Regions from separate parts of the Lysinibacillus sp. HST-98 genome, predicted to be linked through region 1. Evidence: riboswitches for the same ligand, from Rfam matches in the RefSeq annotation. Region 1 holds a riboswitch; each other region holds the start of a gene.
The links. Region 1 has a riboswitch for thiamine pyrophosphate ahead of thiC (phosphomethylpyrimidine synthase ThiC). Riboswitches for the same ligand answer to the same signal wherever they lie in the genome.

Region 1 (11,163 bases):
ATTGTGGAAAAAGATGTACGTACACTTATGAAGGAATGGCGTTTGATTAGTAATAGTTCTTTAAATATCGGCATATATGATGGAACACCTACAACCATTAAAACTATGTATACATTAACAAAGCGTGCACTACATCAAAGTTTTTATGAGGGCTTTGGCCATATTTTTTATGCGAGCAAACAATATGAAACTCAGCCCTTTGATCCCTTACTGACACCAGAAGAGCAACAATTACTAATAAGTAGTTTGGAAGATGGAAACCTAGAGGCCGTTAAAACATTTTTATATCGGCTTTCTAATGAAGGCATATATTATGAGCAAGACGATTTACGCATTCATTTGACGAGTGTCTTAGCACAAATTAGACGCTTTATGCTGAAATATAAATTACATGAAAAAGCGGTTATCGAACAAAACTACCGTCAGCTATTTCACTTAATCATTGAGCATCCTATATTTTATACGATACTCAATGAGATTATTTCTTTCACGCAGACATTAATTGAGTTAGCAACGGTAGCTCGAATAGAGAAACGAGCTGATTATGTTGAACTAGCTATAGAAATAATTGATCAACAATTTAAAGATAGTGCACTGTCTCTTCCCTTTGTTGCTCATAAGCTTGGAATAAGCCCCAATTATTTAAGTACGATTTTCTCAAGAAAACAAGGCTTGCCATTTAAGCGCTATTTACAACAAGTAAGAATTCATCATGCTACAAAAATGCTGCTAGAAACAGATTTTGCTATTAGCGAAATCGCTCATTTAAACGGTTTTGATGATCCAAATTATTTTATAAAATTATTTAAGCAACAAATTGGTATTACACCTAACCGATATAGAAAAAAATAAAAGATTGATTAAAATGATTTTCAATTAGTTGATTTTATTTTCAATAAAGATTCTTATCATGATGTCATTATCCTGACCTTATCGTGATAATTATCTATAATATTGAGATCAGATAAAATAAATTAAAGCTAGAAACTATGTATAATTCGTATGTCTAGCGCATATATTTATAGTTTATACTAAAATACAAATATTCTTTAACGATAATTATTATAATGTACTAGCAATTCTATTTTATATTTGTTATAGTTATAGACGAAGAGTTTGACTCACATTTTTTTCAGGAGGTAAGCTAATATGACAAACGCAAATGATCGTAGCCGTCGCTTTACAACAGCAGGTGGCGCTCCAGTAGTAAGTAACCATGACTCTATGTCAGCAGGTCCACGTGGCCCTCTTTTACTTCAGGATGTATGGTTAGTTGAAAAACTAGCAAACTTCAATCGTGAAGTAATTCCAGAACGTCGTATGCACGCAAAAGGCTCAGGTGCATTTGGTACTTTTACTGTAACGCATGATATTTCACAATATACTAAGGCGAAAATCTTCTCAGAGATCGGCAAGAAAACTGAAATGTTCGCACGTTTCTCTACAGTAGCGGGTGAACGTGGTGCAGCAGATGCAGAGCGAGATATTCGTGGCTTCGCCCTTAAATTCTATACAGAAGATGGAAACTGGGATTTAGTAGGGAACAATACGCCTGTATTCTTCTTCCGCGATCCATTACATTTTACAGATTTAAACCATGTGGTAAAACGTGACCCACGTACAAATATGAAAAATGCCAATTCTAACTGGGATTTCTGGACTTCATTACCTGAAGCACTTCACCAAGTGACAATTGTTATGTCTGACCGTGGTATTCCAGCTAGTTACCGTAATATGCACGGATTTGGTTCTCATACGTATAGCTTTATCAATGCTAATAATGAACGTGTTTGGGTTAAATTCCACTTCCGTACAGAGCAAGGCATTAAGAACTTAACTGGTGCCGAGGCGAATGAGATTATTGGTCAAGACCGTGAATCTTCACAACGTGATTTATATGAAGCAATTGAAAAAGGAGATTTCCCTAAATGGAAAATGTACATTCAGGTAATGACAGAGGAACAAGCTCGTGAGCTACCATACAACCCATTTGATTTAACAAAGGTATGGTATAAAAAAGACTTCCCATTAATTCCTGTAGGTGAGTTCGAGTTAAACAAAAATCCAGACAATTACTTTGCAGAAGTTGAACAAGCCGCATTTGCACCTTCTAACATTGTTCCTGGTATCAGCTTCTCCCCAGATAAAATGTTACAAGGGCGTATCTTTGCATATGCGGATGCACAACGCTATCGTCTTGGTGTAAATCACTATATGCTTCCTGTCAACGCACCAAAATGTCCATTCCGTACTTTCCACCGCGATGGAGCAATGCGCTTTGATGGCAATCTCGGTTCGACATTAAGCTATGAACCAAATAGCTATGGCGAGTGGGAGCATAATTTAGACCATAAAGAGCCTGAATTACGCATTGATGGTCATGCAGGTATTCATGACTTCCGTGAAGACGATAATAATTACTTTGAGCAACCAGGTAAACTATTCCGTCTATTGACTGCGGAAGAGCAACAACGTCTATTTGAAAATACCGCGAATGATATGGCTTCTGTTGAAGAATTCATCAAACGCCGTCACATTCTTCACTGCTATCTAGCTGACCCAGCATATGGTGAAGGTGTCGCTAAAGCGATGGGTCTTTCCTTAGAAGGTATGGACCTTACAAACCCATATGTAAAACAACCAACAAACGTTTAATATTCCACTTTATTATTGATATCCAAATCCAACTTTTACTCCATGTGAATCTACTATTCACATGGAGTTTTTCGATTAAGAAAAGGCCTATGTCTATTTTTTGACATAAGCCTTTTCTTTCATTATTGGTAAATTTGACTGCCTGCTTTTTTAAACTCCTCTGCCTTTTCCTTCATACCTTGATGGATCGCTTCAGTCGTATTCAAATCCTTATCTTTCGCATAATTACGAATGTCCTGTGAAATTCTCATGCTACAGAATTTAGGCCCGCACATAGAACAAAAGTGTGCTGTTTTTGCTCCCTCTGCTGGCAGTGTCTCATCATGATATTCTACTGCACGCTCTGGATCTAGGGACAGATTGAATTGATCACGCCAACGGAACTCAAAGCGCGCTTTAGACAGTGCATCGTCTCGTTGTTGTGCACCTGGATGACCTTTTGCTAAATCAGCAGCATGTGCAGCAATTTTATAAGTGATAACGCCCACACGAACGTCCTCGCGATTTGGTAAACCAAGATGCTCTTTTGGAGTCACATAACAAAGCATCGCTGTACCAAACCATCCAATCATGGCTGCCCCAATGGCTGATGTAATGTGGTCATAACCTGGAGCAATATCTGTTGTGAGTGGTCCTAATGTATAGAAGGGCGCTTCCTTACAAACCTCTAATTGCTTGTCCATGTTTTCTTTAATCAGATGCATTGGTACATGACCTGGTCCTTCAACCATCACCTGAACGTCATGCTGCCAAGCAATTTGTGTTAGCTCGCCTAGTGTTTCAAGCTCTGCAAATTGCGCCTCATCATTGGCATCTGCAATTGAGCCGGGGCGTAAACCATCACCTAAGGAAAAAGCAACATCATAAGCTTTCATAATTTCACAAATTTCCTCAAAGTGTGTATACAGGAAATTCTCTTGATGATGATATAAACACCACTGTGCCATGATAGAGCCCCCTCGAGATACAATACCTGTCACACGATTTGCTGTTAGTGGTACATAGCGTAAAAGGACACCTGCATGAATGGTGAAGTAATCCACACCCTGCTCAGCTTGTTCAATGAGAGTATCACGATAAACCTCCCACGTTAAATCCTCTGCTACACCATTTACCTTTTCTAAAGCCTGATAAATTGGCACTGTTCCCACTGGCACTGCAGCATTTCGAATAATCCATTCTCTAGTTGTATGAATATGTTTACCAGTCGATAGATCCATAATATTATCTGCGCCCCATCGAGTTGCCCAGGTCATTTTCTCAACTTCTTCTGCAATGGAAGAAGATACAGCAGAATTCCCGATATTCGCATTGATCTTTACATGAAAATTACGCCCAATAATCATTGGCTCTGCCTCAGGGTGATTAATATTAGAAGGCATTATAGCTCGTCCAGCTGCAATTTCTGAACGTACAAATTCAGGATTCATATTTTCACGAATCGCTACAAACTCCATTTCAGGCGTTATAATCCCCTTTCGTGCATAGTGAAGCTGTGTCACATTTTTACCTTTTTTAGCACGCAAAGGCTTTCTCGCCAACTCAGGGAAGACATTTTCTTGAATACGCGGGTCATCAACATGACGAAAGCCATTATCCTCCGGTTTAATGGAGCGTCCCTCATATGCTTCTACATCCCCTCGCTCTTGAATCCATGCATTTCGTAAGGCAGGTAAACCTTTCGTAATATCTACTTGGTAGGCTGGATCTGTATAGGGCCCACTCGTATCATATACTCGAATAGGAGCATTTTCTTCATTTCCAAAACTGCCTGTTGTTGGACTTAATGCAATTTCTCGCATAGGTACTAGAATATCTGGGCGTGATCCTTCCACATATACTTTTTTACTTCCTTCAAAGCTAGACATAATGGTAATATTCTTTTCACTAATTGCTGACATGAGCTACTTCTCTCCCTTAAATTTATTTTAATCTAAGGACCGATTCTAGCTCACCCCAACAATCCAAAAATAAAGGCCGAATCCAAAATAATTATTTGGATCCGGCCACGAATGTAAAGGTCTATTGATTGCATACTCTGCAATAGCTTCTTAACTTTCCCACGCTGGTATGAGCCAGATCAGGTCCAAAGGGTCAAGAAACTTTGTAGCGTTCCCCTCTCAGCCTGACTCATCAGACTCCCCTAGTTAATACTATTTAGTTTGATGCTAGTGTAGCAGATAATACTAAGAGATGGAAGTTATTTTTTATCTTACTAGGTAAATAATACTTCCGCAAAATAGATCACAATGGTTACCGTTATACAGCTTACAATGGTTGAAAATAAAACAGCTTGCGCGGCTGTTGCTGATTCTACATCATATTCCAATGCTAGACTAGAACTATTACGGGATGTTGGAAAGGCACTAGCTATAAACAGTGATTGTGCGACGACTCCATCTAATCCCAATATATAAATAATGGCTAATGCAACAGATGGTCCAATAATTAATCGCGTAAAACAGCTGATAAAGACAGTTTTATTAAACATTGATTTCATCTCTAGTTGTGATAATTGCGCACCTAAAGTAATTAAGGCCACAGCAATAAATCCATCTGCTACATGTTCTACTGGAATTTTGATAAACTGTGGAATACCGATATCAAAATAATTCATAGCGACACCTATAATCAGCGCATGAATAATAGGCATTCTAAAGAAATCCTTGATGATTGTCATACCTGACTTTGTAGAAGAAATTAAATTGTATAAACCATATGTGTACGTAGTCATATTTTGAAAGATTACGAGCATGACCTGAATGGCTACTCCAATAGGTTGCGTGGCAAATATCATTTGAGCCACCGGAATACCGTAATTGCCCGAGTTAATAAGCACCACACTATTTTTAAAGACAGCTGCCTCTGTTCTAGCTAAACCTAGCCCTTTTGCCATAAAATGACTGAGTAACATTTGACTACCGATAAAGAGTACAATAAATAATCCGACCTCTCCCAGTACCGATAACTCCACATGTGTTTCATATAAATTTACAAAAACAGCTGCCGGCATAAAGCAATATGTAATAAGCTGAGACAATGCTTTTAAATTAAAGCGAAATTTCTTTTGTAGGATAGCGCCTATTACAAGTAACACTAAAATAGGTACAACAATTTGAAAGAAAATCATTCCGAGATACATCATATCAATGTCCCCCTCTCAGTGTGAATAGTAGTGTTGAATTCCTTCTAGGTCAATTTCGCTGACTTTCACAATAAAAGAAGACTGCCTCTATATTGAAGGCAGCCTTTGCTTTTAAACAAGCTTAAATCGATTTACAACTTCTTGTAGCTCGTTTGAAATATCGTTCATATTTTGAATAGACTCTGCTACTTTTTGTAATTCTGCTTGTTGATCCATTGCAGAAGCACTTACTTGTTCCGCAGAGGCTGCTGTTTGCTCTGAAATAGCCGAAATACTTTGGATCGCCATGATTGCCTGATTTTTATGCTCTAACATGCTAGATAGTTTATTCATTAATTCACTAATAGAATTTGCAATTGAACCTGACAAGTCACTGCTATCTTTAAATGCTAGTTGCGTGCTTTGTACTGACTCATTTTGAGATTGCATTAAATCTGCATTAGATGCAATCACAGCAACTGTCTGCTGAGAATTTTCAAGAATGCTTTCTACTGTACTCTTAATAATTTCTGTTTCATTTTTAGATTGTTCTGCTAGCTTTCTAACTTCCTCTGCAACTACAGCAAATCCTTTACCATGCTCACCAGCACGTGCAGCCTCAATACTTGCATTTAAAGCTAGCAGATTAGTCTGCTCGGTAATGCTTTGGATCGAAGCAATAATCTGATTAATATTGGCAATATTAGAAGCTAATGATTCCATTTGCTGCTGGATACGCCCATTCATTTCATTTGTCTCCATATTACGCTCTCTTAAACTTTCAACCTCAAGCAATCCTTTTTCTGTTGTTACACCTGTTTTATGAGATAGCTCATCCATTTCATTAGAAAGAGCCGTAATCGCATCAATCTGATCTGATAAATCCATCATTCGATAATTTGTTTCTTCTGTATCCTCTGATTGCTTCGAAGCTCCCTGTGCAATCTCGTTGATAGCTACAGAAACCTCCTGACTAGAAGCAACTACCTCATTAAATGCCTCATTTACCTGATTAGAAGATTGGTTCAATAACCTCGTGGAATTTAGTACAGTTTGAATCGCACTATTGGTTTTATCTAACATATTATTATAGGCCACAGCAACTGCACCAATTTCATCAGGCTTAATATATCGATCTTCCACCTTTTGTGTTAAATCCCCTTCGGCTGCAGTTTCAATCGATGCACGTAAAAATTTAAGTGGTTTTAGTTGTTTATAGATGAATAACACACTTGCAGCTGTCATCAAAACCACCATAATAATGGAAGCAATAATCGTAAATACAAATACATGATTATATGTTTCTAGAATCTTTGATTCAGCTAACACGACTTGAACAGTCCATGTTTCGTCAATACCCTCTAAAATCATTGGAGCAAAAACATTATATGCCTTTTCCTTCAGTTGATCAGAGTCAACGTACATACTTGTTAGCTCGCCATTTTCCATTGTCTTACTAATACTTGTCCAAGTAGGATCCTCTTGCATATTGCGCCCAACTAATTCTTCACCAAAACTGTTAGCTGTTAGCACACCTTTATTCGTAATAATTGCCGCATAACCGCCTTCTGGGGCATTCGATTTTGTTAAATCATTTAAAAAATCGATTGATACATCGGCTGTCAATACACCGAAAAATGTTCCGGAAGCATTGATTAATGGCACCGAAATGGTTGTCATTAATACGGATTGTCCGTTTACATTATAATCATAGGGCTCTGTCAAAACTGCACGTCTCTCTTCTTTTGGTACCCAATACCATTCAGAAATACTCTTATCATCAATACCTTCGATTAGAGCAGTCGAGATATCATTTCCGTTCTTACTTAAATAAGGGATAAAACGTTTTTTAGTATCTACTAAAGCAGCTTCAGTTGGTTCTAAAATAATAGAATCTTGCTCAAAGATTGCTCCTACTCCAAGAATGTCATTATTGCTAGCTAAATTGTTTTCCATTACGTCTATGACACCCTTGGTAGACAACGTATTATTCTTCTCCATGCTTTCTATGATACGCTTTGTTGTTTGTAATGTCGTATTGGCTTTCTTAAATCTTTCACTCATAATAGCTGCAGAAGATTCAGCTGATTGTAATGTTCCATGCTCTGCGTCTTCAACACTTTGCTTTTTTATAATAATCCCCGTTATGACCGTATAGGATAAAAATAAAATGAGAAATAATCCTATTATAAGGGAAGAAAGTTTTAAGGCAATTCCTCTTGATTTTTTCATAACTAACACCCCCACTTTTATACTAATAATAATGGATGGATGATTGTATCACAATAAAATATTTAGCGAATAAAGTAGAAATTTTACAGAATTATAGAGAAAAATACCGATACTTCACCAAATATTTATTTTTCAATATAAAGGACTAATGACTTATTTGAATTGAGATTCATAGTAAAACATCCTCTTCTAATTCTAAATTATAGGAAAATATGATATATTAACTATTAAATAGAATGATTGGAGTGACTTACATGAAAAATAAAGCGCTATCAACATTAATGGCCACGGCTATTACAGCGACACTAGTATTACCAATGTCTACTGCGAATGCCGCCTCATCTCAAATTCAATCAAATTCATATGAGACACATGTAGCAGCAGCAAAAAAAGTAATAGGTGAATCCGTAACGATCAAAAACATAACAAAAGATACTGTGATAACATCTAATGGTACATTCAGAATTCAATCGGCATTAAAGCCCCTATTTGATACTTCAAATAAAACTGCATTAACAAATGCCCGAGCTACCATTGTAGTGAAAAATGGTCAAATTACGGACGTTACTTCATTAATATTAAACAAAGCAGGTACAAGCAAAAAATCTGTTTATTTTGATGGAGGTGACGCACAAATCTCGGGAGATCTTACTGTAAACGCTGACTATGTAAAGATTCAAGATGTTAGTGTGGATGGTCAGCTTATCATTACAAATAGAGTAAAAAAAGCCGTTACACTCGATGAAGTAGCAGTAGATGAAACAATTACACTAAAACCAATTGTAACGAAAAAGGTAAGTTGGCTATACGTCACTTTAATCGATATGAAATCATCAAACATCAATTTGGAACGTACTAAAGTCAATATATCTTCTGACCAAACGCTTTCCAAAGTAGATGTAGTAGGAAAAGTTACATCGTTTGAAGCTATGTCCAATATAGAAAAGCTTACAATTGATGTGGCAAATGATTTCAGCCTTTACGGTGAGGGTAAAATCGAGCAAATCGTTGTAAAAGGCGGTACTAAAGTAGCTTTAGATTCAGGACATCTCGTAAACAATGTACAGGTGGACGATAGTCGTGTCTCCGTGACGCTTCCTGTCATTGATAAAAAAGAACTTAATACACTTATCGCATCCCCACCGTATGTACAAGTATCTGTAAACGGCTATGATGTTTTAAATACGGACAAATGGACAACACAGACAGAACGTACTGCATTCGAATCTGTAGTAACAAGTGCAAGAGCTGTAGCAAACAATAATAGTGCCTCACAAGAGCAAGTAAAAAATGCTATAAGTCAGTATAAAAATGCACTAGCAGTATACCAGGCTGCACAGAAGAGTGGAACAAAATACGGCTATGGTGATAAAGCTTCATTACAATCCTTAATCAACTCTGTTCAATACGTAACAGTTTCTTGGAATAACGGCTCGGATGTTTATTACAATAACCCTTGGACTACACAATCCGAAAAGAACGCAATTGATTCTGCTGTTTCATCTGCTCAAGCAGTCGTAAATAATTATTATGCATCTCAAACTGATATCGCCAACGCAATCAATAATTTAAACAACGCCATCTGGACTTATAAGAATGCTTATAAGTATGGTAATAATGGATATTATGTGGATAAAACCAATTTACAAACACTTATTACTTCTGCTTCCAATAGTATTGTTGAAATTTCGTATTACGGTAATGGCTATGATGTATCAAGTAATTACCAATGGACTAGCTTAAATGACTATCAATATCTCAGAAATGCTATTGATCAGGCACAATCTATTGCTAGTAATCCTTACGCAACTCAAAATGAAGTTACAAATGTATATGAAAATTTAAACTCTGCATATTATAATTACAACCAAGCTAAGCGCAATGGTTTAAAACCATACTAAAAGAAAGGACTCTGCGATTATGCAGAGTCTTTTCCAATGTTATAAAAATGTATTCTAATTATACATTCACTTGTGATATGGAATTGGCCTTTTCCAGCTTCTATACCAATCCTCAACCTCCCTACTTGGTTCCACTGCCAAGTGCTCTTGAAGCATCTTTTTTTAACAGCCAATATTGCTCCTCAACGGCAGCTGAATTACTCAGTAGCTCATAAAGCTTCATTAAAGTAAAATAGTTATCTTCTGCATCAGCGTATAGTTCTTGCACTTTTTCCTGCACCTTTATAGCAGCATTGTACCTTTCATTTCTTATGTAAAATTCGCTTAGTTGCTGAGCATGGTGCAACCATAGTCTCCTTAAACGTTCTCTTTCACTTTCCGCCCATAAATAATCACAGTCTCCTAAATAATCACCCGTATACATCTGGAATACTTGTTCATGTTCATCCACTGTTGTCTGCTGTATTGGAGGTAATAATTTTAAGCGAGTTAGCCATTGTTCTACATCCACCACAATATTTTCAACTACTAGTTTGTAGCCAGAACTTAGCAAAGGACTTGAAATTTTTACGCCCTCCACCCCATAGTTTTTTAATGTTTTCCGTATGGTATAAATGGCTGTATAAAGCTGTTTGGAAGCTTTATCAATATCAGACTCTGGCCAAAATAACTCTAGAATGGTATCACGGAAAATCATTTCATTTTTATGCTCTAGCATGTAAGCAAATAGTTCTTTAGCTTTGGAAGTTCGCCATTTAATCGGTTGTGACTGACCATTTGGTAAAACAACATGAAGGCCACCAAAAAGCTTGATTACTGTTAGTCTAGGTTTAATTTCTTTTACTTTGTTATTGATTTGCTCTAGCCGTTCTATAGTTTTTTCTAAACGTGAATTTTGTACAGGTTTGCTACAATTTCTTGAATCTTTTCACCCAATGCTAAACCGTCCATATCAGGCATGACAATAACTAAAAATACAACATTTGGTTGCAGGATCACTTAACCAAAAAAAGACTAGGCTTACAAAAAGCCAAGTCTTTCTCGGTTTATTTAAGATTTAAGACATTGACAAGATTACAAATAATAGCTTACTACACTCTTCTAAACAAATCCTGAACATGTTAAGTAATTGAATAAATCAGCCACTATACCAACATATTTTTCGTTCATAAATTTAGCAATCCCTTAATTAAAATAAAGAACTAGATAATAGCCTATCTAGTCCTTCTTCAAATTGTACGCTGTGATTCT
Region 2 (11,163 bases), on a different contig from region 1:
TTATTTCCTGCCTTTTACATTGGTATAGTTATGTCCTCTAACAATATTTTTTTGATTGACTAAACGAGGTCGTGTAAGTAATTTTCTACGCGGGAACAGCACAAATGCATCCTTCTGATCCTGTAATACCAACGGTGCGAATGGACTTAAATAAGGTACACCAAATGAACGAATGCTACATAGATGAAGAATAATTAGCATAATGCCAAACATTACACCGAATAAACCAAACATAGCAGCTAAAATCATTAATGGGAAACGTAGTACCCGAATCGTATTCGATAAGCCATAGGCAGGGAATAGGAAGCTGCAAATCGCTGTTAGGGCTACGATGATTACCATTACAGCGGAAACGACCCCTGCTTCAACTGCTGCCTGACCAATAACTAAAGTACCTACAATGGATACCGCAGGACCGATTGTTCGAGGCATACGAAGTCCAGCTTCCCTTAAGACCTCAAAGGCAACCTCCATAATAAGCGCTTCTACCACTGCAGGAAAGGGTACGCCCTCCCTTTGTGAAGCGATGCTAATTAACATGGGTGTTGGTAGCATTTCTTGGTGGAAGGTAGTAATCGCTACATACAAGGATGGTGCTACTAATGCTAGACTGATACCAAAGAAACGCAATATACGTACAAGTGAGCTAATCATCCAATGCTGATAATAATCTTCTGCTGATTGTAAAAAGGATGTAAATAGCGCTGGTACGACTAAGACAAAAGGTGTGCCATCAACTAGAATCGCCACTTTTCCATCTAATAATTCACCTGCGATGACATCAGGACGTTCGGAGTTATAGACTGTTGGAAACATAGAGTTTTTTGAGTCTTGAATAAAATCCTCAATATAGCCACTTTCCAAAATGCCATCAATATTAATACGATCTAATCGAGCCAATACCTCTGCGACGATTTTGTCACTGGCGATGCCATTTATATACATCACCGCTACATCTGTTTGTGTCACATCTCCAATTACACGGGACTTAATCCAGAGATTCGGACTTTTTATTTTGCGACGAATGAGCGCTGTATTCGTACGCAAGGTTTCCGTAAAGGATTCCCTCGGTCCGCGAATAACGGATTCCGTCGATGGCTCTGTGACAGCTCGATCTTTGGCACTTCTTGTACTTGTCACAATCCCCTCAGCAAAGCCATCTAATAAAATAACCGTTTCACCATTGAGAATGGCATTGTAGAGTGTTGTGAAATGCTCAATATTCGTGACATCGCCTACTGTTAAATAGGAATTCCGAACATATTGATTAATGGTTGTTATTTCAATATCTTGTTCTTCTTCAATATTTGCCATCAGTTTATCGATAACAGAATTAGAAATAGTCGTTTTATCCGATAAGCCATCAATGGAAATGATGGCGAGGCTATGGGGATCAGTTTCTCCAATCGCAATTTCCCGTATGATAATATCATTACTATGCCCTAGTGACTGTTGAATGATTTTTATATTTTTAGATAGGGAAGTATACAATAAATCGTTCGTTGTATGGGATGGGGAGGTATCGGTATGGTTAGACATGGACATGTGTTTTCCTCCTCAATTGGTGGTTCATTACCTTTAGAATGGACAATTTTTTTGAGAGATAAACGAAAGAGATATGAAAAATCTAGCTATTTGTGGCAATATCACATTCCTTGCGACTTTTGTGTGTCTTGTTTTGGAATAAATAAAAAACAGTCTGTCCTTTCATTTATTGAAAGGACAGACTGCTTTATGTACGATAGTCGTATTGTAATTCATCTTTACTTGTATCAACATCAACATGTAAATTGTGATCGTTAAAGAACCAAAGATCTTTCTCATCAATATAATAAATAACACCATCAATTTCTGTCTGCACACCTATAGCAATAGGTTCCTCACGTGTCATGCCTAGTGAAAAGCCTTCATGAAACGGACTTGAGCCACCATAACGTGCATAAAAACGGATTGTATCACCAGGTTCAACTTCCATTTCATGTTTGAACCATTGTAGGGCTTCATCTGTCAATGCAATATTCATTTCAAATGCTCCTCTCTTCCTACAGCCATTTTACCTTTGGTTCGGTGCCGTTTTTAATACGAGCAATATTGGCACGGTGCCGATAAATAATAAAGGTAAATAAAAAGGCTACCAAGATGCCTAATGCAAAGTCACCTGTTATAAAATAATAAACGATTGCATAGATAAGCGCTACTAAAGCGGCTATCATTGATGTTAAGCTGACGATTTTTGTGATTTTTAATGTCACAATAAAGGTAATAAATAGTAGGACAAAGAGTGGCCAAGAATAGCCTAATAATACACCCGCTGACGTTGCCACAGCTTTCCCACCACGGAAGTTGGCGAAGATCGGGAACATATGACCGATTACGGCGACAAGCCCCAGTAATAAAGGGTGGAGTGTAGTATCAGAGAAAACAGGAAGTGTCACGAGTAAGACAGCGGCAGTCCCTTTTAGGACATCCATCACCGTAACAATAATACCAGCCTTTTTCCCTAATGTTCTAAAAGTATTGGTTGCACCAAGATTACCGCTCCCGTGTTCACGAATATCGGTATTATAAAAAATTTTGCCTATCCATAATCCAGAAGGTATAGAGCCGATTAGATAAGCACATAAAATAATAAGTCCATTGATCATAGTTGGACTCCTTTCATTCATAGTCCATCACTTGGTACTAATAGTTTGTAACAAGTATTTTACACTTTTTCTTGCTAATCTACAATGTTATGAAGGAGATTTCATCCGAAGTCTTGAATCAATACAAAAGAGAATCTATTAGCGAGGACTAGGCTTTTAGACATAAATTTGTAGGAAGCACTAAAACCTTTATAAAAATATAGGCAAAATGGCAATTTTGTCAATCGTTCATTCCTTTGGTAGAATAGAAGTCTAACTTTATCCTGTTTAATCACAAGACACGAGGTAGTGTGCTTCTATTTGCAAGCATCACAACTATATTTTGCAACTTAGTAGGCTTCAATGCGTCAAATGATGATGGAAGCTAGAAGCAGTCTGTCTTGCTTAAATACCAATTTTAAGCAACTGTTGAAGATGTTTACTATTAATAAAAATAATCAAAACTGTGAGCAATTTTTAAAATTTTATTGGACCTGTCGCTAGCTATTGACAGGAAATGCTATTATTATTAGGATGAGAACATAAATAGAACATGTGTTTGTTTTTTGGAGGGGAATTTTTTTGACGAATAAACAGTCACCTAGCGTCTATAATGATGACGCTATACAAGTATTAGAAGGATTAGAAGCGGTACGCAAACGACCTGGCATGTATATCGGTTCGACGGATGGCCGTGGACTTCATCACCTTGTGTATGAAATCGTAGATAATGCGGTAGATGAAGCACTGGCTGGCTTTGGATCTCATATTATTGTCACAATTCATAAAGATCAAAGTATGAGTGTACGCGACTTTGGACGTGGGATGCCAACCGGTATGCATAAAATGGGCAAACCGACACCAGAAATTATTTTTACTGTGTTACACGCTGGTGGCAAATTTGGTCAAGGTGGCTATAAAACAAGTGGAGGTTTACATGGTGTTGGTTCTTCCGTTGTGAATGCGCTCTCAACATTTTTAGAGGTGACAATTCATCGCGATGGTAAAAAGTATCGTCAACGCTTTGAGCATGGAGGACAGCCTGTCACAACACTTGAAAATATTGGGCAGACCAAGCAGACAGGAACGCTTGTTCATTTCCTACCAGATGAAACAATTTTCTCTGTCACAAAATTCAATTATGATACGTTAGCAGAACGATTACGCGAATCAGCCTTTTTATTAAAGGGCTTAAAAATTGAATTAATTGATGAGCGCGAGGAGGGCAAGAGCGATGTGTTCTTTTATGAGAATGGCATCGAGGCTTTCGTTGCGTATTTGAATGAGGAAAAAGATGTCCTTCATCCAGTAAAATATGTAGAAGGCGTACAGGATGAAATCGAAGTAGAGTTCGCTTTCCAGTATAACGATGGTTATTCAGAAACGATTTTATCATTTGTTAATAATGTCCGTACACGTGATGGTGGTACACATGAAACGGGTGCAAAGGCAGCATTGACACGTGTCTTTAATGAATATGCAAGAAAAATTGGCTTGTTAAAGGACAAGGATAAAAACCTTGAGGGGACAGATATTCGTGAGGGCTTAGCAGCGATCGTGTCTGTTCGTATTCCAGAGCATTTACTGCAATTTGAAGGACAAACAAAGGGCAAGCTTGGGACAAGTGAGGCTCGTTCTGCCGTGGATAGCGTAGTGTCTGAGCAAATTTTGTATGTGCTAGAGGAAAATGCAGAGTTATCAGCTTCTCTTGTTCGTAAAGCGATTCGAGCGCAGCAAGTGCGTGAAGCAGCTCGTAAAGCGCGTGAGGATGCACGAAATGGCAAGAAAAACAAAAAGGGTAGTACGATCCTATCTGGAAAATTAACGCCAGCTCAGTCACGTAATGCAGCAAAAAATGAGCTGTATTTAGTCGAGGGTGATTCTGCGGGTGGCTCTGCTAAACAAGGTCGTGACCGTACATTCCAAGCGATTCTGCCATTGCGCGGGAAAGTAATCAATACAGAAAAAGCCAAACTACAAGATATTATGAAAAACGAAGAAATTTCAACGATTATCCATGCGATTGGAGCAGGTGTTGGTACGGATTTTGCGGTGGAAGATTCTGCCTACGATAAAGTAGTCATCATGACCGATGCGGATACGGACGGGGCACATATTCAAGTCTTGCTATTAACATTCTTCTATCGTTATATGCGTCCACTTATTGAGTCTGGGAAGGTCTATATCGCACTACCGCCGCTTTATAAAGTCTCAAAAGGTACTGGAAAAAAAGAAATCATTGAATATGCTTGGACAGAAAGCGATTTACAAAAGGCCATCAAAAAGGTTGGCAAGGGTTACATATTACAGCGCTATAAAGGTCTTGGCGAGATGAATGCAGACCAACTATGGGACACAACGATGAACCCTGAAACACGGACATTGATTCGTGTCACAATCGAGGATGGTGCACGTGCGGAGAGACGTGTCACGACGTTAATGGGCGATAAGGTAGAACCACGTCGTAAATGGATCGAAGCCAATGTAGACTTCGGTATGGAGGATGATTCTAACATTCTAGAGAATGAATTCATCCAACAAGAGGAGGACCAAGCATGAGTAGTACAGAAAAGTTCCAAGATTTACCGTTAGAAGAAGTGATGGGTGACCGTTTTGGTCGCTATAGTAAATATATTATTCAAGACCGCGCGTTGCCTGATGCACGTGACGGTCTTAAACCAGTACAGCGCCGTATTTTATATGCGATGTTTACGGAGGGCAACACACATGATAAGCCGTTCCGTAAATCCGCAAAAACAGTGGGTAACGTAATTGGTAACTATCATCCGCACGGCGATAGCTCTGTGTATGAAGCGATGGTACGGATGAGTCAGGATTGGAAGGCACGTCATATGCTCATTGAGATGCACGGGAACAATGGGTCAGTCGATGGCGATCCTCCAGCTGCGATGCGTTATACAGAGGCAAGACTATCTGCTATTGCTGCTGAAATGCTACGAGATATTGGCAAGAAAACGGTCGAGTTTGTGCCAAACTTTGATGATCAGGATATGGAGCCAACTGTTTTACCAGCACGTTTTCCTAACCTTTTAGTCAACGGCTCTACAGGGATTTCCGCTGGCTATGCGACAGATATTCCGCCACATGCCTTAGATGAAGTACTGGATGCTGTGTTGATGCGCTTAGACAAGCCTAATGTTACTGTAGATGAATTGATGACGGTGATGAAAGGGCCTGATTTCCCAACGGGTGGCATCATTCAAGGTGTTGATGGCATTAAAAAGGCGTATGAAACAGGTCGTGGTAAAATCATCGTCCGTGCACAAGCAGTTGTTGAACCAATCAAGGGTGGTAAAGAGCAAATTGTTATCACTGAGTTACCATATGATGTAAATAAAGCGAATCTTGTGAAAAAAATTGATGAGCAACGTGTAGATAAACGACTAGAAGGCATTGCGGAAATTCGTGATGAATCAGACCGTACAGGCTTACGAGTGGTAATTGAGCTGAAAAAGGATGTACCAGGACAAGGAATTTTACAGTACTTGTTTAAAACAACGGATTTACAGGTAGCTTATAATTTTAATATGATTGCCATTCATAATCGTCGTCCTACGATGATGACATTACCATTATTGCTAGATGCGTATATTGCCCATCAAAAAGAAGTGGTAACAAACCGTTCCATTTATGATTTGCAAAAGGCAAAGGACCGTTCTCATATTGTAGATGGATTAATTAAAGCTCTTTCTATTTTAGATGAAGTCATTGCGACGATTCGTTCTTCTAATGATAAGAAGGATGCAAAGCTTAATTTACAAGAGAAGTTTGATTTTACAGAAGTACAGGCAGAGGCCATTGTAAGCCTGCAATTATATCGATTAACGAATACGGATATTACAGAGCTTCGTCAGGAACAGGACGAGTTAGATAAGTTAATTGCGAAGCTAGAGGGGATTCTACAAAGTGAGGCTAAACTTGTGCGTGTTATTAAACAAGAGCTGCTTGATATTAAGAAACGCTTTACAGAGCCTCGCCGCTCGAAGATTGAGCAAGAAATTGAAGAAATTAAAATTACATTGGATGTCCTTGTGCCAAGTGAGGAGGTTGTCGTAACAGTAACGAAGGATGGTTATATTAAACGCACATCCACACGTTCTCATGCCGCTTCAAATGGGCAAGATTTTGCCATGAAGGATTCAGATTATTTATTGTATGAAGCAAACTTAAATACACAGCACCATCTATTGCTGTTCACAAATCGAGGCAATTATATTTATCAGCCTGTTCATGAGCTGCCTGATATACGCTGGAAGGATCTCGGCCAGCATATTTCAAGTATTGTCCCAACAGGGGAAGATGAATCGATTATTGCGGTTTATGGCTTCGAAACATTTGAACAGCCAAATACGTATGTCTTCACAGCCACAAAAGATGGTCAAATTAAGCGCTCACCACTCGCAGACTATGCAGTGACACGTTATTCAAAGCCTATTAAAACGATGAACGTCAAGGCTGGTGATGCGATGATCTATGCCTCGTTTGTAACAGATGGCGTGGAGCTGATGCTCACAACGGATACAGCCTATGCGATTCGTTTCCCAATGGAGGAACTACCTGTGACAGGTGTGAAAACAGGCGGTGTGAAAGGGATCACACTAAAAGATGGAGAAGCCTTAGTTGGCGTCAATGTATTACAGCCTGATGTTACCCAATATGTAGTGATTGTGACACAGCGTGGTGCCGTGAAGAAAATGAATGTCGCTGAAGTTGAAGTAGCAGGTCGTGCAAAACGTGGACTAAAAGTATTAACGGAGTTAAAAGCTAACCCTCACCGAATTGTGGCAGTTGTTCAAGCAACAGACGGGGAGCAGGTTGTGATTGAAACTGAAAAAGGTGTTCAAGAGGTGATAGACGTGCAAGCATTGTCTCGTGCGGATCGCCATTCCAACGGTTCATTTAAAGTGGATATTGCAACAGATGGGGCAATCTCTCATGTTGTCACAGCCAAAAAAGAACAGAAACCAAGCTAAAAGAATGCCCAGTCTCTTAGGAGTGCTGGGCTTTAAGCTCTTTTCAAAAATAGCACCTTGTCATTTAAGTGAAACTATGGGTATAATAATCATCGAAAAGTTCATAGCGAAAGAATGTAGGGGGGCTAGTAATTGCTAGCTGAGATTGTGTCCGAAAGACGCTGACCCTTTGAACCTGATTTGGCTCGTACCAGCGTAGGGAACATCTATTCAAAAAAGCAAAGTTTTGAAGATTGATTGCGATACGTCTGGGAGGAATCCTAGGCGTTTTTTTATGTTTCGAGCAACAACTTGCCAACATTGTATATACGCTTTCTTTTGGTGACAACATTCATTCATGAACACTTTCATATTACAAACTGGGAGGCTTTTGCATGAAGAAATGGTTATTTATTCTAATGGTAGCACTATTAACATTAGCAGGCTGTAGTGACAAGGAGGATAAGCAGGCTGTTGACAAGCTGAAAAAGGTGTCTGTGGTACTGGATTGGACGCCGAATACAAATCATACAGGACTATATGTTGCGAAAAAACTCGGTTATTTTGAGGAACAGGGCTTAGATGTTGATATTATTATGCCTGGTGAGGCGGGCGCAGATCAGCTTGTTGCTTCTGGCAAGGCAGATTTTGGCGTGAGCTATCAGGAAGGCATAACACAGGCACGAGTACAGAATGTGCCGCTGGTCTCAATCGCAGCAATTATACAGCATAATACATCTGGCTTTGCTTCTATTGCTTCAAAGGGCATTACATCGCCAAAGGATTTTGAAGGTAAAACCTATGGTGGTTGGGGTGCGCCATTAGAGCAAGCTGTCTTACAATCACTAATGCAAAAAGAAAAGGCAGATATTAATAAGCTAGATATTGTCAATGCTGGGGATTTAGATTTCTTCACAATGATGGAAAAAGACATTGATTTTGCTTGGATTTATTATGCATGGACTGGTATTGAGGCTGAGCTACGTGGGGAAAAGATTAATATGCTATATCTTACAGAGTATAGTGATCAATTAGATTATTATACGCCCGTTTTAGCTACAAATGAAAAAATGATACAGGACAACCCCGATGTAGTCAAAGCCTTTGTGGCAGCGGCAGCGAAGGGCTATGAATACGCAATTGAAAACCCAAGTGAAGCGGCGGATATTTTAATCGAAGTTGCCCCTGATTTAGATAAAGTGTTAGTGCATAAAAGTCAGGAATGGCTGGCTGATAAATACCAGGATGATGCCAAGCAATGGGGAGAGCAAAAGCTTTCTGTGTGGGAAAATTATGCGAAATGGATGTCTAGCAATCAAGTACTAGAGGGCGAATTTGATGCGAAAAAAGCCTTTACTAATGAGTTCTTACCTAAAAAGGAGGCCAAATAAGATGGCAAATTCATTAATCAGTGTACAAATCATTCCGAAGACAGAGAAATATGAAGATGTTATACCGTATGTAGATGCAGCAATTGCGGTGATCGATGCTTCTGGGGTGAAATATGAGGTACATCCATTGGAAACAACGATGGAAGGTGAGCTTTCAACATTGCTCCAAATCATTGAAAAAATGAATGAGAAGATGATCGAGCTTGGTGCCATCAATGTCATTACACAAGTGAAAATTTTATATCAGCCAACGGGTATTACGATGGATACATTAACGGAGAAATATCAGTAATGAAACGTGCATTACAGAAGGGAAGGACGATAATTTTTATCGCCTTCCTCTTATTCATATGGGAACTAATCGTGCGGTTCGCTGAAGTTCCTCATTGGTTATTACCCGCACCAAGTAGTATTTTATCGGAGGCCATCCAGTCGTATCAAACCTTTCTACCACATGCATTTGCTACGGTACAGCTAGCTCTACTAGGTTTGGCCATTGGCATCGCTTGTGGGCTAACGGTGGCAGTAGTGTTACATCGATTTAATTTTATTCGAGAACTGTTTTATCCAATTCTTATTATGTCGCAGAATGTTCCTATTCTAGTCTTGGCACCGCTACTTATTATTTGGTTTGGCTTTGGCTTATTACCGAAGCTTATCATTATCTGTCTTGTGTGCTTTTTCCCGATTGTCATTGCAGCGATGGATGGATTTAGACAAACAGCTCCAGCATTAAAGCATTATTTTGACATGGTTGGTGCTACAAAGGCACAAACCTTTTGGAAGTTGGAATGGCCTTATGCCTATCCTGCGATTTTTTCAGGCATTAAAATTGCGGCTACATATAGTGTGATGGGGGCTGTGATTGCGGAGTGGCTTGGTGCAAAAAAGGGTATTGGTGTTTACATGACCCTAGCCCAGTCCTCCTTCCGTACAGATCGCGTATTTGTGGCAATTTTTGCGATTGTTCTCTTGAGCTTACTATTGTTTAGCGGTATTCGTTTAATTGAAAAATTTATGGTGAAGGGAAGAGGCTATCATGCTCAGCATTCAAAACATCGCTAAATCCTTCGATGCACTAAAAGTACTTGATCAACTTTCTTTTGACGTAAAGGATGGCGAGTTTGTGGCCATTGTTGGTCCTTCAGGCAGTGGTAAGAGCACACTTTTTCAATTAATTGGTGGTGTTTCGCCAATTGATCAAGGAGCCATTTTACTAAATGGAGAGGATATCCAACGAAAAAAAGGAACGATTGGCTATATGCCACAGCAACCATGTCTATTACCCTGGCGTACAATAGTAGAAAATGTCACGCTTGTAGAGGAATTACAGCATAAACCGAATATTGAACGTGCCAAGGAATGGTTAGAAAAGGTTGGTCTTGCCTCCTTTATCCATGCCTACCCGAACGAACTGTCTGGAGGTATGCAGCAGCGTGTGTCCTTTATTCGAGCAATGGTCAGTGAAAAGCCGATTTTATGCTTAGACGAACCATTTTCTGCGTTGGATGAATTTACTCGACTGGAAATGCAAGCATGGCTTTTATCTATCTGGGAAGAGTATCGCAAATCCATTCTATTTGTTACACATAGTATTGAGGAAGCTCTCTTTTTAGCAGATCGCATACTTGTTTTAACCAAACGTCCAGCAACCGTTAAAAAGGAAATCATCGTGCCATTTGAGAGACCTCGGAAAGAGGAAATTCGACATTCTGCAGCATTCACAGCGTTAAAGCAACAATTATTTATGTATTTACAGGAGGAAAAGGGTGATATGTATGTTGATTGATGCGCATATTCATTTGGATCAGTACACCGATGAGGAAATTCCTTCCTTATTAGAAGAGGTGAAAGCTGTAATCGCGGTTAGCATGCAACTTTCCTCTTGTGAAAGAACGTTGCGTTTATCGAAAAGCTATCAGCAAGTAAAGGCTGCTTTTGGCTTTCATCCTGAACAGCCTTTACTAAGTCCAAATGATGAGACAGCATTATTCGATTGGATTCGTTCGCATCAGGATGACATGGTTGCTATTGGTGAGGTGGGTCTACCTTATTATTTAAGACAAGAGCAAGGGATTGATGAACGTCCCTATGTGGCGTTATTAGAGCGTTTTGTTGTATTGGCGAAGGAACTGGACAAGCCAATTGTGTTACACGCAGTATATGAGGACGCCC
Region 3 (11,163 bases), on a different contig from region 1:
AAAAGGACTATGTATATGCCCATCACGTTTCATAATTTACCACTCCTTTAGCTCTATAGATACGCTATTTAAATATTTCTCAATAGCGTAAATACAGTTTTCTGAAAAACACTTAAATTTTAGTACAAAAGGCGAAAACATAGTATATAATAAATACAACTAGCCAATTCGTTTATTGTAGAATAGGAGGCTTACGATGGAGTATATCATCATTCCGATTATCCTACTATTAATTTTAGCCATAGTAGGATTTATGATGCGAAGAAAACATGTTGCAATTATTGCAAAACTAGAAAATGAAAAATTACAAATACAACATAATCCTATAAATGAAGAAATTTCAAAAGTAAAATCTTTAAACATGAACGGTGAAACGGAAGAAATGTTTGAACGATGGCGTAATACTTGGGATGAAGTCATCGACGTACATATGACTAAAATCGATTCTCTTCTATTTGATGCTGAGGATCAAATTAATCGACTTCGTTTTAAAAGGGCAACTTTAATAGAACGTGAAATTGAAGATTACATTGAGAAATGCGACCAAGATAAAAATAAAATTTTAGAAGAACTGAATGAATTAATTGGCAGCGAAGAAAAAAATCGAATTGAAATCGAACAATTAAAAGAATACTATCGCTCTGCAAGAAAGACATTGCTGGCTCATCAGCATTCATTCGGTGTAGCATTACCTGCATTAGAGAAGAAGCTAGAGACATTTGTTCAAAAATTTGAAGAGTTCGATGTCCTAACAAATGAAGGTAATTATTTGCAAGCGCGAGAAATTGTCATTAGCTTAAATCAAGAATCACAGCAGACATTCGAATATATTAATGATGTTCCAACCATCTTAACGGAAATTCAAGTAAAACTACCAGGTGCGGTTCAGGAATTGCGTAATGGTCAGCGTGAAATGGAAGACCAATCTTACTATTTACAGCATTTAGAATTGACAGATGCACTTAATAAATATGAAAAAGAATTTGAGGCATTAAAACTCGAACTTGCAGAGCTGAATTTAAAAGTTGTTAAACCGCGTGTGACAGAAATAAATGAAGAAATCGACCATTTTTATGATTTACTTGAAAAAGAGGTTATTGCTAAAAATTATGTAGATCAAAATTGTGATCGTTTATTAAGTTCTATTAACAATGTCATTTCTTCAACAAAATTAGTGAATGACGAGGCAACGTATGTACAGCAAAGTTATCATTTAAATGAAAAAGATGCCGAAATTCCAAAAGCCGCTTTAAAACAATTGGAAGCACTGCAACGTCGCTATGATCTATTAGCTATGCGAGTTAGGGAAGAAAAATCAGCTTATTCTAGCTTACAGGAAGAGTTAATCGAAATTAGTGAAGAGCTTGAACGAATTCATGAAGAACAAGGTCATCTATCGAATACAATGAAGAAACTTCGAATAGATGAAAATAAGGCACGCGCTCAAGTCGAAAACTTAAAGAAAATATTACAGGATACTGATCGTTTATTGAACAAGGCAAATATTCCAGGAATTCCTGAGGAGATGGATGCAAGACTTGATGAGGCAGCAGAGCACATCTATGTTGTCATGCAAAGCTTGCAAGAAGTACCACTTAATATGGGTACTGTTCATAATAATCTAAATGCAGCAACACTCTGTGTAGAGGATGTTAAAGTAAAGGCACATGAGTTAATAGAAAATGTGATGCTCATTGAACGTATTATTCAGTACGGTAATCGCCATCGCGCATCGAACCCAAAATTGAACGGACGTTTAAGAGAAGCAGAAGAGGCTTTCCATCAATTCCGTTATGCAAAGGCTTTAGAAGAAGCAGGTACAGCAGTGGAAGAAATGGAGCCAGGTGCCTTAAAGCGTATTCAAGAAATGGTGGCCGAAGAATTCATAGCAAAATAATTCAAATAACATTTTGAGCTGTCTAAAAAGTATAGCGATTACTTTTTAGACAGCTTTCTATTTATGCTTAGATTAGGATGTGATTCAGTATGAAACTGTCGATCAAAGAAATGAATGAACATTTTGCAAGTGAAATTTTACGATGGCAATATGTAGCACCTTACAATTTTTACAATAATGAATTATCGGGTGAAAATATACAAGAAATGCTTGATAATCCTTACTTTGCGATCTTTAATAATCATAGTGAATTAATTGGCTATTATTGTACAGGTACGGCAGCACAAGTGCCAAAAGGGCAAGACATCGGAGCGTATGAAGAATACTGTATAGATATTGGAATTGGGTTGAAGCCAAATCTAACAGGTCAAGGATTAGGAACAACATTTTTTTCGTTTATTGTTCAAACAGTTCAAGAAGAACATCATCTACCATTACGTTTAACAGTTGCCCTATTTAATAAGAGAGCAATTCATCTTTATGAAAAATTTGGTTTTGTGAAAGCAATTGAATTTAGTACACCAACAGAGTTTGTCACGATGGTGAAAAAAATGTAGGATATCAATTAAAATTTAAAGAATCGTTAAAGTTAGTGGTCAATCGCCAAAGATTGCGTTATGATAAATACCGTTAAATCAACGTTTTGAAAGTGTGTGAAAAGTTATGGTTAATACAATTTATTTAGATAATAGTGCAACAACTAAGCCTTTAAAAGAGGTTATGCAGGCATTTATGGTTGTGAATGAGCAGTATTATGCCAACCCTGCTTCCATTCATGCTATGGGTGTTGAAGCAAATGATTTATTAATACGTGCGCGTGAGCAAGTAGCAGATATTTTGCAGACAGAGGCAAAAAATGTGCTATTTACTTCAGGTGGTACAGAATCAAATAATGCAGCTATTTTTGGCATAGCACGTAGTAATACGCATATAGGAAAGCATATTTTAACGACTGAAATCGAACATCCATCAGTGCTAGAAACAATGAAACAGCTTGAAAAAGAGGGCTATGATGTTGAATATCTTCGTGTAGATCGAAATGGTGTGATTTCTCTAAATGAGCTTCGTACTAAAATACGAAAAGAAACAATTTTAGTTAGCATCATGCATGTGAATAATGAGATGGGTGCGATTCAGCCTATAAAGGAAGCTGCAAAAGTGATTCATGAAATGAGTCGTGCTGCCTTTCATGTTGATGCTGTGCAAAGCTTTGGGAAATTAGCAATATCCTTTAAAGAAGAAGGACCTGACTGTATTTCTATCTCTGGCCATAAAATACATGGCTTTAAAGGCTCAGGAGTGTTAGCATTCCGTAAACCCATAAGATGGCAGCCCTTTGCTCTTGGTGGAGGTCAGGAATTTGGTATGCGTAGTGGTACTGTAGCAGTTTCGCAAGCTGTTGCTTTAGCGAAAGCGGCTCGACTTGCTGTTGAAACAATGAACGAACGCACAAATAAATACCGTCAATGGCAAGATGAAATCCGCACTCAGCTAGAAAGTTACGGCGAAGCAGTCCATGTGTTATCAACCCCACAGGGAGCTGCGCATATTGTGTCATTTAGTGTTCGAGATTTAAAAGGGGAAGTCATTATTAATGCTATGCAAAAACGTGGTGTCATTGTGTCGACATCAAGTGCATGTTCTTCCAAGCAAACGAAAACAAGTCATGTAGTCGAGGCGCTTCACCTTGATGAGCATTATAAAAAAGGTGTGATTCGCCTTAGCTTTGGCGCACATAACACAATAGAAGATATAGAAAACTTTAAACAAGTACTAGCAGAAGTAATGTTGGAACTCAAAGGAGAAAATAAGTAAATGATTTGGAAAGAAATTTTAATTAGATATGGTGAGCTTTCTACAAAAGGTCGCAACAAAATGGATTTTATCCGCCGCTTACGTGAAAATATTCGTCATGCCTTTGCAGATTTAGGTCAACTGCATATTCGCACAGAACGCGACCGTATGTTTATCGCCATAGAAGACGAAGCACAAATGCAAATGCTAATTACAGGTTTACCTAAAATTTTTGGTATTCAATCATTTAGCCCTGTCGCTGCATGCGAAAAAGATATGGACAGTATGAAAAAGCTCGCTATCACGATTATGGAGACATTTAAAGACGAGCCACATACATTTAAAGTAGAGGTAAAACGTACTGATAAAACATTTCCTTTAGAATCTCATGCCATTCAACGTGAGATCGGGGGCTATGTTTTACCACAATTTCAAAATTTATCCGTTAAAGTGAAGCAGCCTGATATTGAGCTACGTGTAGAAGTTCGCCATGATGCAACTTATATGATGGCACAAGTCATTCCTGGTGCAGGTGGAATGCCTGTAGGATCAAATGGCAAGTCTTTATTAATGCTATCTGGCGGTATTGATAGCCCTGTTGCAGGTTATTTAATGATGAAACGTGGTGTGCGATTAGAGGCAATTCACTTCTTTAGTCCACCTTATACAAGCCAAAATTCATTGGAAAAAGTTAAAGTGCTTGCCAATGAATTAACAAAATTTGGTGCTAGTATTCGTTTACATGTCATTCCTTTTACTGAAATACAAGTTCTTATTAAAGAAAAAGTACCTTCTAACGTATCGATGACGACAACACGCCGAATGATGTTGAAGGTTGCTGATCAGGTGCGTGAGGAAATTGGTGCACTTGCTATTGTAACGGGTGAAAGTCTGGGGCAAGTAGCGAGTCAAACGCTTGAAAGTTTAACAGCAATAAACGCAGTAACAAATACACCTATCCTTCGTCCGCTGATTTCAACTGATAAATTAGAAATTATTGATATTGCAGAAAAAATCGGCACATACGAAACATCTATTCAGCCATTTGAAGATTGCTGCACGATTTTTACACCAGCAAGTCCAAAAACAAAACCGAAGCTTGAAAAGGTTGAGCATTATGAAAGCTTCTCTGACTTTGATAAATTGATCGAGCGAGCAGTGAAGAATCGCGAGGTCTATATTTTCCCTAAGAAAGAAGAACAACAAGATAAATTTGCAGATCTACTATAAGGATTTAAAAGCCGTCTCAAAGCCCATTTTGAGACGGCTTTTTTGTATGGATATTGTTATTCCAATAGAGGTACAATTTACCTCTAAATTTTTTGTATTAAAAATCTAATATCGCACATTCTATATTCACAAGGAGGTGAGAAACATGGCTTCAAACAACAACCGTAGTTCAAACCAGCTTGCAGTACCTGGTGTACAACAAGCACTAGATCAAATGAAATACGAAATTGCACAAGAATTTGGTGTTCAATTAGGAGCTGAAGCTTCAGCTCGTGCCAACGGTTCCGTTGGTGGTGAAATCACTAAACGTCTTGTACAAATGGCAGAATCTCAATTAAAAGGTATGCCAAACAACAACCAATAAATGCTGATTAAGCATTTATAAACTTAAAACCAGTGACCGTAAAAGGCACTGGTTTTAGTTTGTTTATTTGTTCATTTATTTATACGAGTTAGAGATCTAAATGTAGCTACTGTATAATCAACATCTTTGCTTTGACAGATAGCTGAAATAACAGCAACACCATCAACCCCCGTTTGAAATACAGAATGTGCATTTGTGAAATTTATTCCACCAATTGCGACAATTGGTAATTCAGGATAAAGAGAATGAGCCTCCTGTAAAAAAGATGTGCCACATGGTGGTTGTGCATCGCTTTTAGAGGATGTTGGAAAGATTGGACCGATACCAACATAATCAGCTTGATGGTTAATAGCTATTTGCAATTCTTCCTCGCAATGGACAGATACACCAAGAATCATGTTCCCAACTCTTTTACGTGCTACACCTACAGGTAAATCATCTTGTCCGATATGAACTCCATCAGCTCCGAGTCGTATCGCTAGATCAACATCGTCATTAATGATAAAGGGCACATGATATTGATGACATAGTTTTTGACATTGGCGTGCAAATTGTTCATAGGCAAGTCCAGTTAACGCGTGAGGACCTTTTTCGCGAAATTGAAACATTGTAATGCCTGCTTGCAAGGCTTTTTCTAGGATATAGAGTGGTTGTTCTTGAGGAGGAACATTGCTCGTACCCATAATAAAATAAAGCTGCAAATCCTCACGTTTCATGAATAATCACCTCACAGGCTTCCTTATGCTGTTGATAAGCAAAATGATTAGTGGGTCCATGACCATTTCCAATCGATAAATTATACATAATAGCTAATTGGATATATTTTTTAGCTTCTATAATGGCATTTTCCAGAGTAAATCCTTGTCCAAGAAAAGCAGTAAGTGCTGCGGAAAATGTACATCCAGTACCATGCGTATTTTTTGTTTGGATTCGTGGAGACTGCATCGAAAAAGAACGTCCATTTTTAAAAAATACATAATCAATGGCATAAAGTGGATCTGCTAAATGACCACCTTTAATGATGACACATTGTACACCTAGCTGTAACAAGCTTTGAGCTACTTCTTTCATATCTTCAACATGATGTATAGCTCTCCCCGAAAGTGCCTCTGCCTCTGGTATATTGGGCGTAACAATCGTAGCAAGTGGTAGTAAAGTTGAGCATAAGGCATCGATAGCTTCTTGCTGTAGTAGGCTTTCTCCACCTTTTGCAATCATCACCGGATCAACAATCAGTGGAATGTTTAGCTCACTGATCGTGTGTGCAATTGCTTTGATAATATTTGAGGAATAAAGCATTCCGGTTTTAATCGCAGCGATTGGAAAATCTTCTACCAAGGCCTCGAATTGTTTTTTTATAAAGGAAACGTCAATCGGGCAAACACCTGTTACACCCAAAGTATTTTGAGCAGTTAAAGCAGTAATCACAGAAGTACCAAACACTTCTAATTCCTGAAATGTTTTTAAATCAGCCTGTATACCCGCTCCACCACCACTATCTGAGCCAGCGATTGTTGTTACAATATGCATGAAGCTGCACCATCCTTTGATAAGCGATGTATAGCATTGAGTAAGGCTATTTGAAAATCACCAATGTCTGCAGTAAATGCGGATGCCAGTACACCTGCTTTTTTATAGTAAGTAAGTGTTTCCATTAATTGTTGGTAAGGATTATGGCTTACACTATAGGCTGCGCCACAAATTGCGCTAAGTAAACAACCTGTACCCGTTACTTCTATTATTTGTGGATGACCACCAGCGATCCATTGGCTATGCTTGCCATCTGTTATAAAATCGCGTTCTCCTGTGACAATAACAATGCATTGATAGCGTTGAGCCAATGATGTGGCTTCTAATTCCATAGCGATAGTGCCATGACCACTATCGACACCTTTTTGTTGCCAATTTACACCAACTATTGCTGCTAGCTCGCCGAGATTACAGCGAATCACGGCAAAGTGTATGTTTTCCAGTAAGTATCTTACGGTTTCCTTACGATAAGTTGTGGCTCCAACTCCGACAGGATCTAAAATAACAGGAATACCAAGTTTATTGGCTTTTTCACCTGCTAATAACATGGCACTTTTTGTGCGATCGTTAAGTGTTCCAATATTAATTAATAATGCTTGAGCAATGGCCACCATCTCCTCTACCTCCTGGCAGTCATCGGCCATTACTGGTGAAGCACCTATCGCTAATAAACCATTTGCTTGAAAATTTGCCACTACATAATTGGTTATACAATGGATAAGTGGTTGCTGTTGACGAATTGTTTGAAAAATCATTGTAGTCCTCCTTTAGGGATGGACGTAAGCATGCAAAAAGGCTCTTTTTGTGTAAAAATGCACGAAAAGAGCCTTTCATCTGAAAAACGATGTTTATTGCTCCCTACGTCAGTATTAACTAACAGGTTCAAAGGGTCAGGTTTTACCTTCTCAACTCTTATGAGTCCCCCTGCAATCTTGCTTTTAGTTGACCAAAATGTACCATACTTTTCATTTGTATTCAATAGCAAGTTTTCCTATAGATAAAATGTGACCGATGCCATATAGGAGAGTATGATAGTTGTCATGACTTTACCGAAATTAAGCACAAACCATTGAAAATGCTGAAAAAAGAGTTTTATAATGTGTCATAACAAAAGGGGGCAATTGCCATGAAAAGACAAGATTTAGTTGCACCAGAATGGTATAACATAGTAGAGGAAATTGAAAAATATGCTCAGGATGCAACCAAAAATGCTTTAATCATTTATGAAGAAAACCAAGACATCCAATGTATTACATATGCACATTTATTGGAAAAAGCGAATCAAGCAGCACATGTATTCACCAAGCAAGGTTTAAAGAAAGGTGATGTCATTTTAGTGATGGTACCACGTTCAGTGGAAGCATATATTGTGTATATTGCTGCATTAAAAGCGGGTTTAACTATTATTCCAAGTTCTGAAATGTTAAGAACAAAGGATATTGAGTATCGAATTCATCATGCAAATGCTAAAGCGGTTATTGCATTTGAACCCTATATTGAACAGTTCGATAAAGTAGGGAATTTACAAGACATCCAACAATTTGTCATAGGGAATGCACATAAACCTTGGCAGAACATACTTGAAAAAATGCATAATCAATCTACAACCTACATAAATCCTATCCCAACAAAAAGCACAGACAATGCATTTTTAGCCTATACAAGTGGAACAACAGGAAATCCAAAAGCAGCAGTGCATACGCATAGTTGGGGCTATGCTCATTTACGAACAACAGCACCACATTGGTTGGGTGTACAAGAAAATGATATTGTTTGGGCGACTGCAGCACCAGGCTGGCAAAAATGGATATGGAGTCCGTTTCTAGCTACTTTAGGCAGTGGAGCTACTGCATTTGTTTACAAAGGTAAATTTGAAGCAGCTTCTTATTTAGCATTGCTTCAGAGATTCAAAATCAATGTACTATGCTGTACACCAACTGAATATCGTTTTATGGCAGCGCTTGATAATTTACATGAGTATGATTTAAGTGCAATTCGCCAAGCTGTATCAGCTGGTGAGCCATTAAATAGTGAGGTCATTAGAGTATTCTTGGAAACATTTAAATTACAAGTGCGAGATGGCTATGGACAAACGGAAAATACATTATTAGTAGGCACAATGGTAGGGATGGAAGCAAGAGTTGGCTCTATGGGAAAACCTACTCCTGGCAACACTGTTGAAATTATTAATGATGTGGGCAAACCCGTTACAATCGGAGAAGTTGGTGATATTGCTGTTCATCGTGAAACACCAGCCCTCTTTAAAAAATATTTAAATGATCCTGAACGTACAAATTTACAATTTCGAGGGGATTGGTATATTACAGGAGATCGTGCCTATAAAGATGAAGATGGCTACTTTTGGTTTGATGGTAGAGGAGACGATGTTATTATATCCTCAGGCTATACAATTGGCCCTTTTGAAGTAGAGGATGCTTTAATGAAACATCCAACCGTAAAAGAGGCTGCTGTTATTGCGAGCCCTGATAAAGTAAGGGGAAATATTGTCAAGGCATTTATTGTTCTGCGCAATGGTGAAAAAGGTGATGAAGCGCTTATTCAAACACTCCAAAGTCATGTGAAATCATTAACCGCTCCTTATAAATATCCACGTGCTATTGAATTTGTAGAGGAGCTACCGAAAACATCTTCTGGGAAAATTAGACGTGTCGAATTACGACAACATGAAATCAAACACCTCCAATTATAATCATTTCCTAGGAAATAATGTCGAAAATCAAAGTTCATCAAAGGGATGGACTTTGATTTTTTTATTTTTTTTAGGTAAGGTAATATGAGGAAATACATAGTGTAAAGCTTTTTTGTTTAATTATTGCATAAAAAATGAAACAAATTGGCAAGTCATACGTATTACGTGTTGAGGAGGCGGAAAGACATGAATGTAAAAAGGTGGGTTGCTTTAGTAGTGGCAGGTATTCTCTTATTATTTTCGTTAGGAATTAATACCATTTTTGCGCTATTTAAAGCGGATTTCCTAGGTAATTTTGATAGCTTAATGGCAGGTAATAGCTTAGATGTATATGAAAATGTCATTGAAGGTGAAAATTTTGATAAGCGAATTGCTTATTTAAAGGTAGATGGAACGATTCAAGATATCGGCTCAAGTACATTGTGGCAACCAGTTGCCTATGATCATCAATTTTTCTTAGAACAATTAGATAATATTTTATATGATGAGTCCATACAGGGTGTTGTTTTAAGCGTTAATTCACCAGGTGGTGGTGTAAAGGAATCTGCAGATATCTATAAAAAGCTACTAAAAATTAAAGAAGAACGACAAATTCCAATTTATGTATCAATGGATTCTATGGCAGCTTCAGGTGGTTATTATATTTCGGCACCAGCAGATAAAATATTTGCCCATCGTGATACAATCACAGGTTCTATTGGTGTTATCATGCAATCTATTAACTATCAAGAGCTTGCTGAAAAAGTAGGGGTCAAATTTGAGACGTTTAAATCTGGAGAGCATAAAGATATGCTAAGTCCAATGCGTGAAGTGACAGCTGAGGAACGTGCAATGATGCAAGATATGATTAATGAAACGTACGAAGAATTTGTAGATATTGTAGAGCAAGGACGTAATATGTCTGAAGCAGAAGTGAAAAAGGTTGCAGATGGTCGTATTCTTGGTGGTACAAAAGCGCTTGAAGCAGGGTTAATTGATGAAATTGGTGATGAAGAAGCGGCCATTGCAGCTCTTCGTGAAGATTATGGACTTGAAGATGCGGCTTTATTTGAGTATTCATACGATATGGGTGGCTGGCAATCATACGTAGGTATGAAAATTGGCTCCATGTTCGGTCCCTCTGCTGAAGAAAAAATGCTAATGAAAATCATGACGGACTATAGCGCACCGAAAATGATGTATCTATATGGGGAATACTAAGGGGGGAGCACAATGACAAACAATGAAATTGTTATGCAAGGTTCACCCTCTATGGAAAATGGGTTCTATATAAATACCTCAGGAGAATCAGTAAATGAAAAAAACTATGCATTAAAAACTGCTGGTTTTTGGGTACGATTTTGGGCATTTTTATTAGATGGATTCATCATTTCTGCTGTAGGTGGAATACTCGTCAATCCTATCTTCTATTTAATGGATTGGTCTTTATCTGATTCTGTTTGGTATGCGCCAATTTCTATTATTACAGCAATTTTCTACTATAGCTATTTTGTGCTGATGACCAAGTTCTTTGGGCAAACACTAGGGAAAATGGTGTTTGGATTACGTGTAATTTCATTAAAGCACGATCAGCTAACTTGGTCAGATGTGTTATTCCGTGATTGGATTGGTCGTATTATCAATAATATTTTTATGCCA

Region 2: it holds a riboswitch for thiamine pyrophosphate, as region 1 does, so the genes downstream of both, JIN86_RS00090 (ABC transporter substrate-binding protein) here and thiC (phosphomethylpyrimidine synthase ThiC) in region 1, are expected to answer to the same signal.
Region 3: it holds a riboswitch for thiamine pyrophosphate, as region 1 does, so the genes downstream of both, thiM (hydroxyethylthiazole kinase) here and thiC (phosphomethylpyrimidine synthase ThiC) in region 1, are expected to answer to the same signal.

What each region holds. Positions count from the first base shown of each region.
Region 1 covers NZ_JAENHX010000011.1:136,500-147,662, reverse strand. The annotation lists gene JIN86_RS20490 (helix-turn-helix domain-containing protein) at 1-852, shown strand, start outside; gene JIN86_RS20485 (catalase) at 1,150-2,655, shown strand; gene thiC (phosphomethylpyrimidine synthase ThiC) at 2,778-4,556, opposite strand; TPP riboswitch at 4,696-4,810, opposite strand; gene JIN86_RS20475 (AEC family transporter) at 4,871-5,800, opposite strand; gene JIN86_RS20470 (methyl-accepting chemotaxis protein) at 5,912-8,011, opposite strand; gene JIN86_RS20465 (FIVAR domain-containing protein) at 8,266-9,912, shown strand; gene JIN86_RS23660 (AfsR/SARP family transcriptional regulator) at 10,034-10,630, opposite strand.
Region 2 covers NZ_JAENHX010000001.1:14,145-25,307, reverse strand. The annotation lists gene JIN86_RS00115 (spore germination protein) at 1-1,545, opposite strand; gene JIN86_RS00110 (HesB/YadR/YfhF family protein) at 1,733-2,023, opposite strand; gene plsY (glycerol-3-phosphate 1-O-acyltransferase PlsY) at 2,043-2,645, opposite strand; gene parE (DNA topoisomerase IV subunit B) at 3,207-5,183, shown strand; gene parC (DNA topoisomerase IV subunit A) at 5,180-7,618, shown strand; TPP riboswitch at 7,727-7,837, shown strand; gene JIN86_RS00090 (ABC transporter substrate-binding protein) at 7,993-8,988, shown strand; gene JIN86_RS00085 (thiamine-binding protein) at 8,990-9,280, shown strand; gene JIN86_RS00080 (ABC transporter permease) at 9,280-10,053, shown strand; gene JIN86_RS00075 (ABC transporter ATP-binding protein) at 10,028-10,777, shown strand; gene JIN86_RS00070 (TatD family hydrolase) at 10,767-11,163, shown strand, end outside.
Region 3 covers NZ_JAENHX010000001.1:942,950-954,112, reverse strand. The annotation lists gene hisJ (histidinol-phosphatase HisJ) at 1-33, opposite strand, end outside; gene ezrA (septation ring formation regulator EzrA) at 197-1,897, shown strand; gene JIN86_RS04765 (GNAT family N-acetyltransferase) at 1,987-2,454, shown strand; gene JIN86_RS04760 (cysteine desulfurase family protein) at 2,561-3,712, shown strand; gene thiI (tRNA uracil 4-sulfurtransferase ThiI) at 3,713-4,921, shown strand; gene JIN86_RS04750 (alpha/beta-type small acid-soluble spore protein) at 5,067-5,285, shown strand; gene thiE (thiamine phosphate synthase) at 5,357-6,001, opposite strand; gene thiD (bifunctional hydroxymethylpyrimidine kinase/phosphomethylpyrimidine kinase) at 5,991-6,815, opposite strand; gene thiM (hydroxyethylthiazole kinase) at 6,803-7,570, opposite strand; TPP riboswitch at 7,654-7,751, opposite strand; gene mbcS (acyl-CoA synthetase MbcS) at 7,942-9,525, shown strand; gene sppA (signal peptide peptidase SppA) at 9,712-10,725, shown strand; gene JIN86_RS04720 (RDD family protein) at 10,738-11,163, shown strand, end outside.